One region of the Mesorhizobium sp. RSR565B genome, then DNA from elsewhere that is predicted to be linked to it. Evidence: predicted binding sites of a transcription regulator. Region 1 holds the regulator's gene; each other region holds the start of a gene.
What was found. The regulator PhoB, encoded in region 1, activates phosphate uptake and scavenging genes when phosphate is short. The targets are predictions, from matches to a motif close to TGTCATNNANCTGTCAT.
Positions count from the first base shown of each region.

Region 2: a site for PhoB is predicted at 1,727-1,743, ahead of ACYG9R_RS26935 (PhoX family protein). Genes of this name have one in related genera too.
Region 3: a site for PhoB is predicted at 1,883-1,899, ahead of olsB (l-ornithine N(alpha)-acyltransferase). Genes of this name have one in related genera too.

Region 1 covers NZ_JBTTIE010000001.1:2,901,676-2,904,952, reverse strand. Annotated here, with positions in the region: gene xylF (D-xylose ABC transporter substrate-binding protein) at 1-108, opposite strand, end outside; gene ACYG9R_RS14155 (ROK family protein) at 375-1,610, shown strand; gene phoB (phosphate regulon transcriptional regulator PhoB) at 1,641-2,330, opposite strand; gene phoU (phosphate signaling complex protein PhoU) at 2,347-3,051, opposite strand; gene pstB (phosphate ABC transporter ATP-binding protein PstB) at 3,093-3,277, opposite strand, start outside.
Region 2 covers NZ_JBTTIE010000001.1:5,579,061-5,582,337, forward strand. Annotated here, with positions in the region: gene urtA (urea ABC transporter substrate-binding protein) at 1-973, opposite strand, end outside; gene ACYG9R_RS26930 (hypothetical protein) at 1,286-1,681, shown strand; gene ACYG9R_RS26935 (PhoX family protein) at 1,799-3,277, shown strand, end outside.
Region 3 covers NZ_JBTTIE010000001.1:3,235,157-3,238,433, forward strand. Annotated here, with positions in the region: gene grpE (nucleotide exchange factor GrpE) at 1-98, shown strand, start outside; gene ACYG9R_RS15735 (trimeric intracellular cation channel family protein) at 218-850, shown strand; gene olsB (l-ornithine N(alpha)-acyltransferase) at 944-1,819, opposite strand; gene ACYG9R_RS15745 (response regulator) at 2,096-3,277, opposite strand, start outside.

The DNA of each region.
Region 1 (3,277 bases):
GAAGTTCGACCACGACACGCCGATGACCTTGTCCTTCGCCTGCGCGACCGACATCAGCGCCAGCGACATGGCGACACCCGCCAGCATGGCGGCTGCAAATCTGTTCATTATAACCCTCCCTGCGCCGCCCACGGCGCGACAAAACCGGCCCGAAGGCCTGCACAAAGAGGCTCCATTTTTTCGAGCCTCGAAAAAATACTGGTTCAATGATAAGGCACTGTCAACATCGATTATGATGGATTCTGATGGCGTTGCCGAATTTTTTCGAGCTCCGCAATAAACAATGACAGGGCTGCCGGCGTCTGCCAATATTTGGCTGGTGCCGTCGAACGCCTTCACTATCATGAGGCGCGAGGAGGCCGGGAGGAAAACAAATGTCGGTTGGGATCCGCCACGACGATCTGCGCCGTCGCAACCGTGCGATGGTGATTTCGGCCGTGCGCCGGGCCGGCCAGCCGTCGCGGACCGAGATTGCGGCGACCACCGGCCTCAGCCATTCGACGATATCGGCAATCTCGTCTGATCTAATTCAAGAAGGCATCCTGATTGAAGGCAAGCCTGGCGAGACCGGCTCGCTGAAACGCGGCCGGCCGCAGGTCGGCCTTGGCCTCAACCCGGAAGCGGCGGCGGTCATGACCGTGGTGCTGTCGCTGAACTTCCTCTCCGTCACCGTCATCGACTATGCCGGCCAGGTGGTCGCGGAAGAACAGCGCCGGCTCGACACGCTGACCATGCCGCGCGACGAGCTGATCGGCGAATGCGTAGCAATCGTCGGGCGGCGTCTCGCGGACCCGGACCTCGATGTCCAGAGCATCGCCCGCATTGCCATGGGCATCCAGGGCATCACCGATTCGCAGGCGCGGGCCATGCTGTGGTCGCCAATCACGCCACTGACCGACATTGCCTTCGCCGACATGTTGGAAGCGGAATTCGGCATTCCTGCCACCATGGAGAACGACTGCAATATGATGGCGGTGGCCCTGCAATGGCGCCAGCCCGAGCGCTACCGCGACAATTTCATCGCGATCCTCTTGTCGCACGGCATCGGCATGGGGCTGGTGCTGAAAGGCGAACTGTTCACCGGCACCCATTCCTCCGGCGGCGAGTTCGGCCACATGATCCACCGTCCGGGCGGCGCGCTCTGCCGCTGCGGGCGGCGCGGCTGCGTCGAGGCCTATGCCGGAAACTACGCCATCTGGCGCAGCGCCAAAATGATGAGCGAAGATGCCGAGCCGGTCGATATCGGCGACGCTGATATGCGCGCACTCGCCGCGCGCGCCCGCGAAACCGATGGCCCGGAGCGCGAAGCCTATCGCAAGGCCGGTGAGGCGCTCGGCTTCGGCCTCGGCAGCCTGTTTGCGCTGATCGACCCGGCGCCTGTCGCCATGGTTGGCGTCAGCGCCGCCGCCTTCGACCTGATCGAGCCGGCATTGCGCGAAGCGATCGCCCAGACCGCCGGCGGCCAGCACTCGAAATCGATCTCCTTCGACACCGAGCCCAACGAGCTGCCGCTGATCCGCGAAGGCTGTGCCATGCGCGCGCTCGGCTTCGTCGATCAGGAGATTTTCGCGCCGGGCATTCAGGCCAAATCCGGCAAGCATGTCGCCTGAATGGCCGGCAACGGCGCGACGCGCAGCATCCTAGTCTTCCCTGATCGCGTAGCCGGCGCCGCGAATGGTACGGATGACATCCGGCATGCGGCCGTTGTTGACCGCTTTGCGTAAGCGCCCGACATGGACGTCGACGGTTCGCTCGTCGATGTAGATCGTCTCGCCCCAGACATTGTCGAGCAGCTGGCTGCGCGAGAACACGCGGCCGGGATGGCGCATCATGAATTCGAGCAGCCGGAACTCGGTCGGTCCGAGCCTGATCTCGCTCTTCTTGCGGTAGACACGGTGCGACTCGCGGTCGAGCACGATGTCGCCGACCTTGAGCACGCTGGACAGCACTTCCGGCTTGGCCCGGCGCAGCAGCGCCTTCACGCGCGCCATGAACTCCGGCGTCGAGAATGGCTTGACCAGATAGTCGTCGGCACCGGTGGACAGGCCGCGCACGCGATCGCTTTCCTCACCGCGCGCGGTCAGCATGATGATCGGCAGCCGCTCGGTTTCGGGCCGCACTCTAAGCCGCCGGCAGAGCTCGATGCCGGAAACAGCGGGCACCATCCAGTCGAGCACCAGGAGATCGGGCACGTTTTCCTGCAGGCGGATCTCGGCCTCGTCGCCGCGTGTCACCACCTCGACGTGATAGCCTTCGGATTCGAGGTTGTAGCGGAGGAGCACGCCTAGCGGCTCCTCGTCCTCCACGACCATGATGCGTGGCGCGATCATAGGCAGTTCACCCTCATCAGGCCGGCGTGGCCATCGCCGTCTCGTCCTGCTTCGGACGATTGGCGGGCAATTGCTGGCCGGTCAGCACATAATACGCATTTTCGGCGATGTTGGTGACATGATCGCCGATGCGCTCAAGATTCTTGGCGCAGAACAAGAGATGCGTGCAGGCGGTGATGTTGCGAGGGTCTTCCATCATGTAGGTCAAGAGCTCACGAAACACGGACGTGTATTTGACGTCGATGCGCTCGTCGTCATTCCTGAGTTTTGCAAGAGCTGCCGCATCGGTGGCGGCATATTCCTCGACGACGCCTTGCACCTGGATCAGCACCAGCTGCGCCATGGCATCGATGGAGTGCGAGAGGTCGCGCGGCGTGACGCTCAAGCCCACGGTGCCGACGCGTTTGGCGATGTTCTTGGCGAGATCGCCGATGCGCTCGAGGTCGCCGGCCATGCGGATCGAGCCGACCACGGCGCGCAGATCGTTGGCCATCGGCTGGCGCTTGGCGATCAGCGTGATGGCGCGGTCGTCCAGTTCGCGCTGGCGCGCATCCATGATGGCGTCGTCGGAAACGACACGCTGTGCCAGCGCATTGTCCGAATTGAGCAGCGCCCTGGTCGAGCCGCTGACCATCGAGCCTGCCAGATCGCCCATGTCGCGGATCAGCTTGCTGATCTGCCCGAGCTCTTCATCGAAGGAGGCGACGGTATGTTCACCCATGATCTTGGTCCTCGTGCCTGAAAATTCACCCGCCGGACGGCTCAGCCGAAGCGGCCGGTAATGTAGTCCTGGGTGCGCTTGTCGTCGGGGTTGGTGAACATCTTGTCGGTGGCGCCCTCCTCGACGAGATAGCCGAGATGGAACATCGCCGTGCGCTGCGACACGCGCGCCGCCTGCTGCATCGAGTGGGTGACGATGACGATCGTGTAGTTCTGGCGCAGTTCGT
Region 2 (3,277 bases), 2.7 Mb from region 1:
TATAGTGAGCTTCCATCGGGTCGTTGGTGGTGCGCTTGTCATTCTTGATGAACTTGTGCCAGTCGGCGATGAACTTCTTGTTTTCGGGTGTGTCGACGCTCTCGAAATAGTTCCAGGCAGCGAGATGGCCGACCAGCGGCGCGGTATCGAGACCGGCCAGTTCTTCCTCACCGACCGAAAAGGCCATGACCGGGATGTCCTCGGCCTTGATGCCCTGGTTGCCGAGTTCCTTGTAGAACGGAACGTTGGCGTCGCCATTGACGGTCGAGACGACGGCGGTCTTCTTGCCGGCCGAGCCGAATTTCTTGATTGCGGAGACTTCGGTCTGCCAGTCGGAGAAGCCGAACGGCGTGTAGTTGACCATGATGTCTTCGGCGGCGACGCCCTTGGCCTTCAGATAGGCCTCGAGGATTTTGTTGGTGGTTCGGGGATAGACGTAGTCGGTGCCTTCCAGCACCCAGCGCTTCACCGAGCCACCGTCCTCGCTCATGAGATAATCGACGGCAGGAATCGCCTGCTGGTTCGGGGCGGCGCCGGTGTAGAACACGTTGCGCTCGCTTTCCTCGCCCTCATACTGGACGGGGTAGAACAGGATGTTGTCGAGTTCCGAGAACACCGGCAACACCGATTTGCGCGACACCGAGGTCCAGCAGCCGAACACGGCGGCGACCTTGTCCTTGGAGATCAGCTCGCGCGCCTTTTCGGCAAAGAGCGGCCAGTTGGAGGCCGGATCGACAACGACCGCCTCGAGCTTCTTGCCGAGCAGACCGCCCTTGGCATTCTGCTCTTCGATGAGCATCAGCATGGCGTCTTTCAGCGTCGTCTCCGAAATCGCCATGGTCCCCGACAGCGAATGCAGAATGCCGACCTTGATCGTGTCTTCGGCGGCCTGGGCCGGAGACGACATCGACAGGCCGGCGGCGACCACGCCGGCCGAAAACATTTTTGTTATTGTGGAGAAATTACCCCTCATACCGAAGACTCCCAAGCTGTTTGATTGCACCGCGATAATGCAATGCAACTGCCGTGCCAAACGCAAAGGCGCCGCTCACGAAGATGGAATAGCCGAGCGTTATCAGCCGGTTGGTATATTAGCCTCGAGAAAACAGTGGTAGCCGGCGAAAATTGATTGAGGCAAATTTGCGCAGCGCACATGGCTTTTGCCTAATTTTTGCCCAATTGAGACAAATGCCTAGTTTTTGATCTCCGGCCGTGTGTTCCGGGCTAACAATGTTGCGGTACCGCGCGAAAATAGGGCAAGCTCGCCCTTCAAAAGAGTGACGTCATGACATCTCGCACCTCATGCATTTCCGGCATCCTGCTGCTGATGGCAACGAGCGGCGCCGCGCGCGCCGATTTCAGCGAGGGCAAGCTTCCGGACGGCACCTATCATTGCGAGGTCTATTTGCTCGGCGCCTTCCTCAACCTCGGCGACATCACTATCAAGGGCAATGTCTATAGTGGTCCGGTGACATTCGGCACCGCGACGCAAGGCTACAACTATCAGATGAATGCCAATGGCGAGATCACCTGGCTCGGGCCGCTGGGCGGCTATACCACCGGTGGCAACTCCGTCTCCATGACACAGGCAACACTGGACGGCGAGACCGCCCCGTCATTCGACATCATTCTGAAGCAGCCCGACGGCGCCTTCACCGCCTCGACCTGCACCAAGGGCTGAGCGATGCGTAGTGCCGCGCCCAGTTGCGGCAAAACCTTCCTCTTATGTCATGTGAATGTTGCCTAGGCAGACTAGGGCAACGGTGCGCCGTAACATCCACCCTGAGAGGCAGACACCATGGCCAATGCACCGTCTTCATCCTCCCCCGTCATCCGCGAAATCATTGCCGAGCGCGTCTCGCGCCGGTCTCTTTTGAAAGGCAGCCTCGCCTCCGGCGCGCTGATTGCCGGCGGCAGCTTTGTCGGCTCCTTGTTTGCCGGCGAAACGCATGCCGCCACAGCGCAGTCGACGCTCGGCTTTCCCGAGCTGAAACGGGTCTACGGCAAGACCCATGCCGCCGCCGAAGGCTATGAGACGACCATCGTCGCGCGCTGGGGCGACCCGCTTGCAGCCGGCCTCGCCGAATTCGACGGCAACAAGGTCGCGGCGGAGGAACAGGAAAAGCGCTTCGGCTACAATTGCGACTACATCGCCTTCATGCCGCTGCCCAAGGGCACGGTGAATTCCGATCATGGCCTGCTCTGCGTCAACAACGAATACCTCTCGCCCAATGTGATGTTTCCGGGGATGACCGAGGGCGATGCCGGCAAGACGATGACCAGGGAACAGGTCAATCTCGGCATGGCCGCGATGGGCCATTCGATCCTCGAGGTGCAATTGAAGGACGGCAAGTGGGAAACCGTGGCGGACAGCCCGCTCAACCGCCGCATCACCGCCAACACCGAAATGACCGTTTCCGGACCGGTTGCCGGCCATGCGCTGATGAAAACTTCGGCCGACCCGACTGGCACGAAAGTGCTCGGCACCAGCTATAATTGCAGCGGCGGTTTCACCCCCTGGGGTACGGTGCTGACCTGCGAGGAAGGCGTGTCCGACATTTTCGGCGGCGACCCGAAAAAGGCGCCGACTGCCGACCTGCTCGACCGTTACGGCTTCGACGGCTCCGACATCTATGGCCGCGGCCGCTTCCATGACCGCTTCAACCTCGACAAGGAACCGAACGAGGCCAACCGCTTCGACTGGGTGGTCGAGATCGACCCTTACGATCCTCAGTCCAGGCCGGTGAAGCGCACGGCACTTGGCCGCATGTCGCATGAGGCCTCGACCGTGGTCCTCAACAAGGACGGCCGCGTTGTCGTCTATATGGGTGACGACGACTATTTCGAATATATGTACCGCTTCGTCTCGGCCAAGGCCTATGACAAGGCCAACCCGGCCTCCGGCGCCGATCTGCTCGACGATGGCGTGCTGTCGGTCGCCCGCTTCGATGCCGATGGCTCGATGACGTGGCTGCCGTTGGTGCACGGCCAGGGCAAGCTTACCGTCGAGAACGGTTTTGCCGACCAGGCCGAGGTGCTGTTGAAGACGCGGTTTGCGGCAGATGCGCTCGGCGCCACGCCGATGGACCGGCCCGAGGACATCGAGACCAATCCGGTGACCGGCCGCGTCTATGCGGTGATGACCAAGAACAAGAAGCGCGACCAGTCAAAGGTCAATCCGGCCAACACGCGGCCGGAAAATCTCTGGGGCCATATTGTCGAACTGATCCCGCCCGGCGGCCGCGGCGCGGATGCCGACCACACGGCGGAAAAGTAT
Region 3 (3,277 bases), 330 kb from region 1:
CCATGGTCGGGGTCGCCAAGGGCGGCCCCAAGATCGCGGCCACCGAAGCGCCGGTCGAGCCGGGGCCGGTGAACGAGCAGGCCGAGAAGGATGCGTGAGTAGGGTAGGCAGTAGGGAATAGGGAATAGGGAATAGGGAATAGGGGCAGGCGTATCAATCGCGCGGCTTCGTGTTATTCATACTTTCCCTAATTCCCAATCCCTACTACCTCATGTCCCTGACACCCATCGACCTCCTCGACTATGCTGGCGTCGCCGTCTTTGCCGCGACCGGGGCGTTGGCGGCTTCGCGCAAGCAGCTCGACATTATCGGCTTCCTGTTTCTGGCCAGCGTCACCGGCATTGGCGGCGGCACGCTTCGCGACGTCATCCTCAACCTGCCCGTCTTTTGGGTCGCCAACTCCGGCTATGTGCTGGTTTGCGCGGCGGTTGCGGTGCTGGTCTTCTTCATCGCCCACCGCGTCGAATCCCGCTGGAAATGGCTGCTCTGGCTCGACGCCATCGGATTGGCGGCCTTTTCCGTAATGGGCGCGGCCAAGGGGCTGGCCATCACCGGCTCGCCGGTCGTCTCCGTTGTTATGGGCGTGTTGACCGCCACATTTGGCGGCATCCTGCGCGATCTGCTGGCCGGCGAGCCATCGGTGCTGCTCAGGCCCGAAATCTACGTCACCGCCGCACTCGCGGGCGCCGGCCTCTACACACTTGGCGATCTTGCCGGCCTGCCGCCGCTCGCCTCGGATGTCGCCGGCTTCGTCGCGGCTTTCCTGGTGCGCGGCGGCGCGCTGAAATTCGGCTGGACCTTTCCGTCCTACAAGAGCCGCCCGGGACGGCGACCGGAGGATATTCCGTAGGGAGAGGGATTAGGGAATAGGGAATAGGGAATAGGGAATAGTCGGTAGTCAGCAATTCGCGGCAGCCTTCACTACTGCCTACTGCCTACTGCCTCACGCCGCAAAGCGCTGCGCTTCCCCGCCATAATAGTTGACGTAGCGGGCGCCGATTTCCTTGACCGGCATCACCACGAACACATCGACGGTGGAGAACTCACGGTCGATGACGCAGCCGTCGCCGATGCGGGCGCCGACGCGCAGATAGCCCTTGACCAACGGCGGCATGGCCGCAATCGCCGCCTTGGCGTTGACCGCCTCGATCGGCATCAGGTCCATCGAGCAATAGCGCCCGGAGACCGCCCGCACATCCCAGGCGGAGTTGGTCCGGCAGTGATGGGCAAGGTAGGTGAGCGCCTCGGCATGTGCAGCCGGCACCGTGCCAGGGAACGAGGCACAACCGGTCATCACGCCGATCTCATAGTGGTTGATGTAGGCCCAGATGCCTTGCCACAGCGCCTCGATGGTGCGCTTCGAGCGGTATTCCGGCAGCACGCAGGAGCGGCCGAGCTCAAGGAAGCGCTGGCCGGGATGGCGGGCGATCAGCTTGGTCAGTTCGAACTCGCCTTCGGAATAGAAGCCGCCGGCGGTCGCCGCAATCTCTTGCCGCAGCAGGCGGTAAGTGCCGACGATGCGGCGATGCTCGGGGCCGGAGATCGAGGTGTCAAGCACCAGCAGATGGTCGCACAGCGGGTCGAAGCGGTCGGCGTCGCGCCGGTCCTGCGCCTGGAACAGGTCCTTCCTGGCGCCAAGCTCGTCATAAAACACCCGGTAGCGCACTTCCTGCGCGGCGGCGATCTCGGCCTCATTGCGGGCAAGCCGCACTTCGAGATTGCCGATACGGCCCAGCGGTGCGCCTGTTGCGACGGCATCGGCGTTCCGCGCGGCGAGCAAAGCGCCGCCTGCGCTGGGCCGAGTGTCACATTCCGGCATAACTGTATGCACGAGTGATTCTCCTTCGAGCCATCCCTCTTGGCACGGGGATACGGTGTAGGTGCAACAGGATTGTGACAGTACCGTGATACGGCGCGACGGGCAATACTTCGTCGGCTGGCGAAAACCCTCATTCGGCTACCTACGTGACGAGAGGATTGCGCCAGCGTCGCCTTGAAGCGCGTCGCGCTGGGACGATTCACGCGACGCGCTTCAAGTCTTTGTTTTGTGCATGTCGTCTTCTCAAAACCGGGGCCACTTTTGAGCGACATGAATTCAGGCGGCCACCTGGCCCTCGACGGCATGGACCAGCGCGTCGGGATCGAGCGGCTTGGTGACAAAGCCGCTGGCGCCATGGGCGAGCACGGTGTGGCGGGTCTTTTCCTGGCTGTCGGCCGAAAGCACCATGATCGGAACCGGCGGCACAGCCATTTCCTCCTCGTGGCGGCGGATGGCGGCGATCGCGTCCAGCCCGTCCATGACCGGCATGTGCAAATCCATCAGCACCACATCGAAGCGATTTTTCAGCCCGGCTTCGGTCACCGCCTCGACCGCGGCCTTGCCATTGCCGACCACTTTCACGCGATGTCCCGCCTTCAAAAGCGTGGCGCGGGCAAGCATGGCGTTGATGTCGTTGTCTTCGGCGATCAGCACCGACAAACCTTGCTGGCGCCCGCCATGGGCACGAAGCGAGGACGCGCCGGTCTTTTCCGGCTTGGGCGGCGGCAAGGCAGAGGCATGACTGGTCAGCAGCATGCGCAGCAGGGTTTCGCCGCGCACCGGCCTCGCCAGGAAGGTGGCGTAGCCGTTGGTGCGGAATTCGCCAAGCATGCCGCGGTCGGTCGGCGCGATCAGCGTGATCGCCTCGCAATCGGCAAAGCCACTCTGGCGCAGGCGCTTGAGCAGTCTGCCGTCGCCGTCCTCCAGGGCCGCGTCGATCAACAGCACATCGCAATGTTCGGCGAAGGGCGTCGCCTGGGAAGCGGTTGCGGCGACCTCGACGGCGCCGCCATGGGCGCGGATGGTGCGGGCGATGGCGTCGGCCTCGACGGCGTTCTTCGACACGATCACGGCGCGCCGGCCGGCCAGGATGTTCTGCCGGTTCTGCGGTGCTTCGGTTGCTCCTGCAGCCGGGATCTCGAAGACGAATTCCGATCCCTCGCCAAGCCGGCTCGACACCGAAATGGCACCGCCCATGGCGGCGACCAGGCGCCTCGATATGGCCAGACCGAGGCCGGCGCCCCCATGGGTGCGGGTCGAGGTGCCGTCGGACTGTTCGAACTCCTCGAAGATGCGCTCCATATCCTCTTCGCGCAGGCCAGGGCCGGTGTCGGCGACGGTGAAGCAGATGCGGTCGCTGGTCTCGGTGCGGGCCCGTGCAACCGAAACCAGCACGCCGCCGGTGTCGGTGAACTTGATCGCATTGCCGATCAGGTTGAGCAGCACCTGCCTGACTCT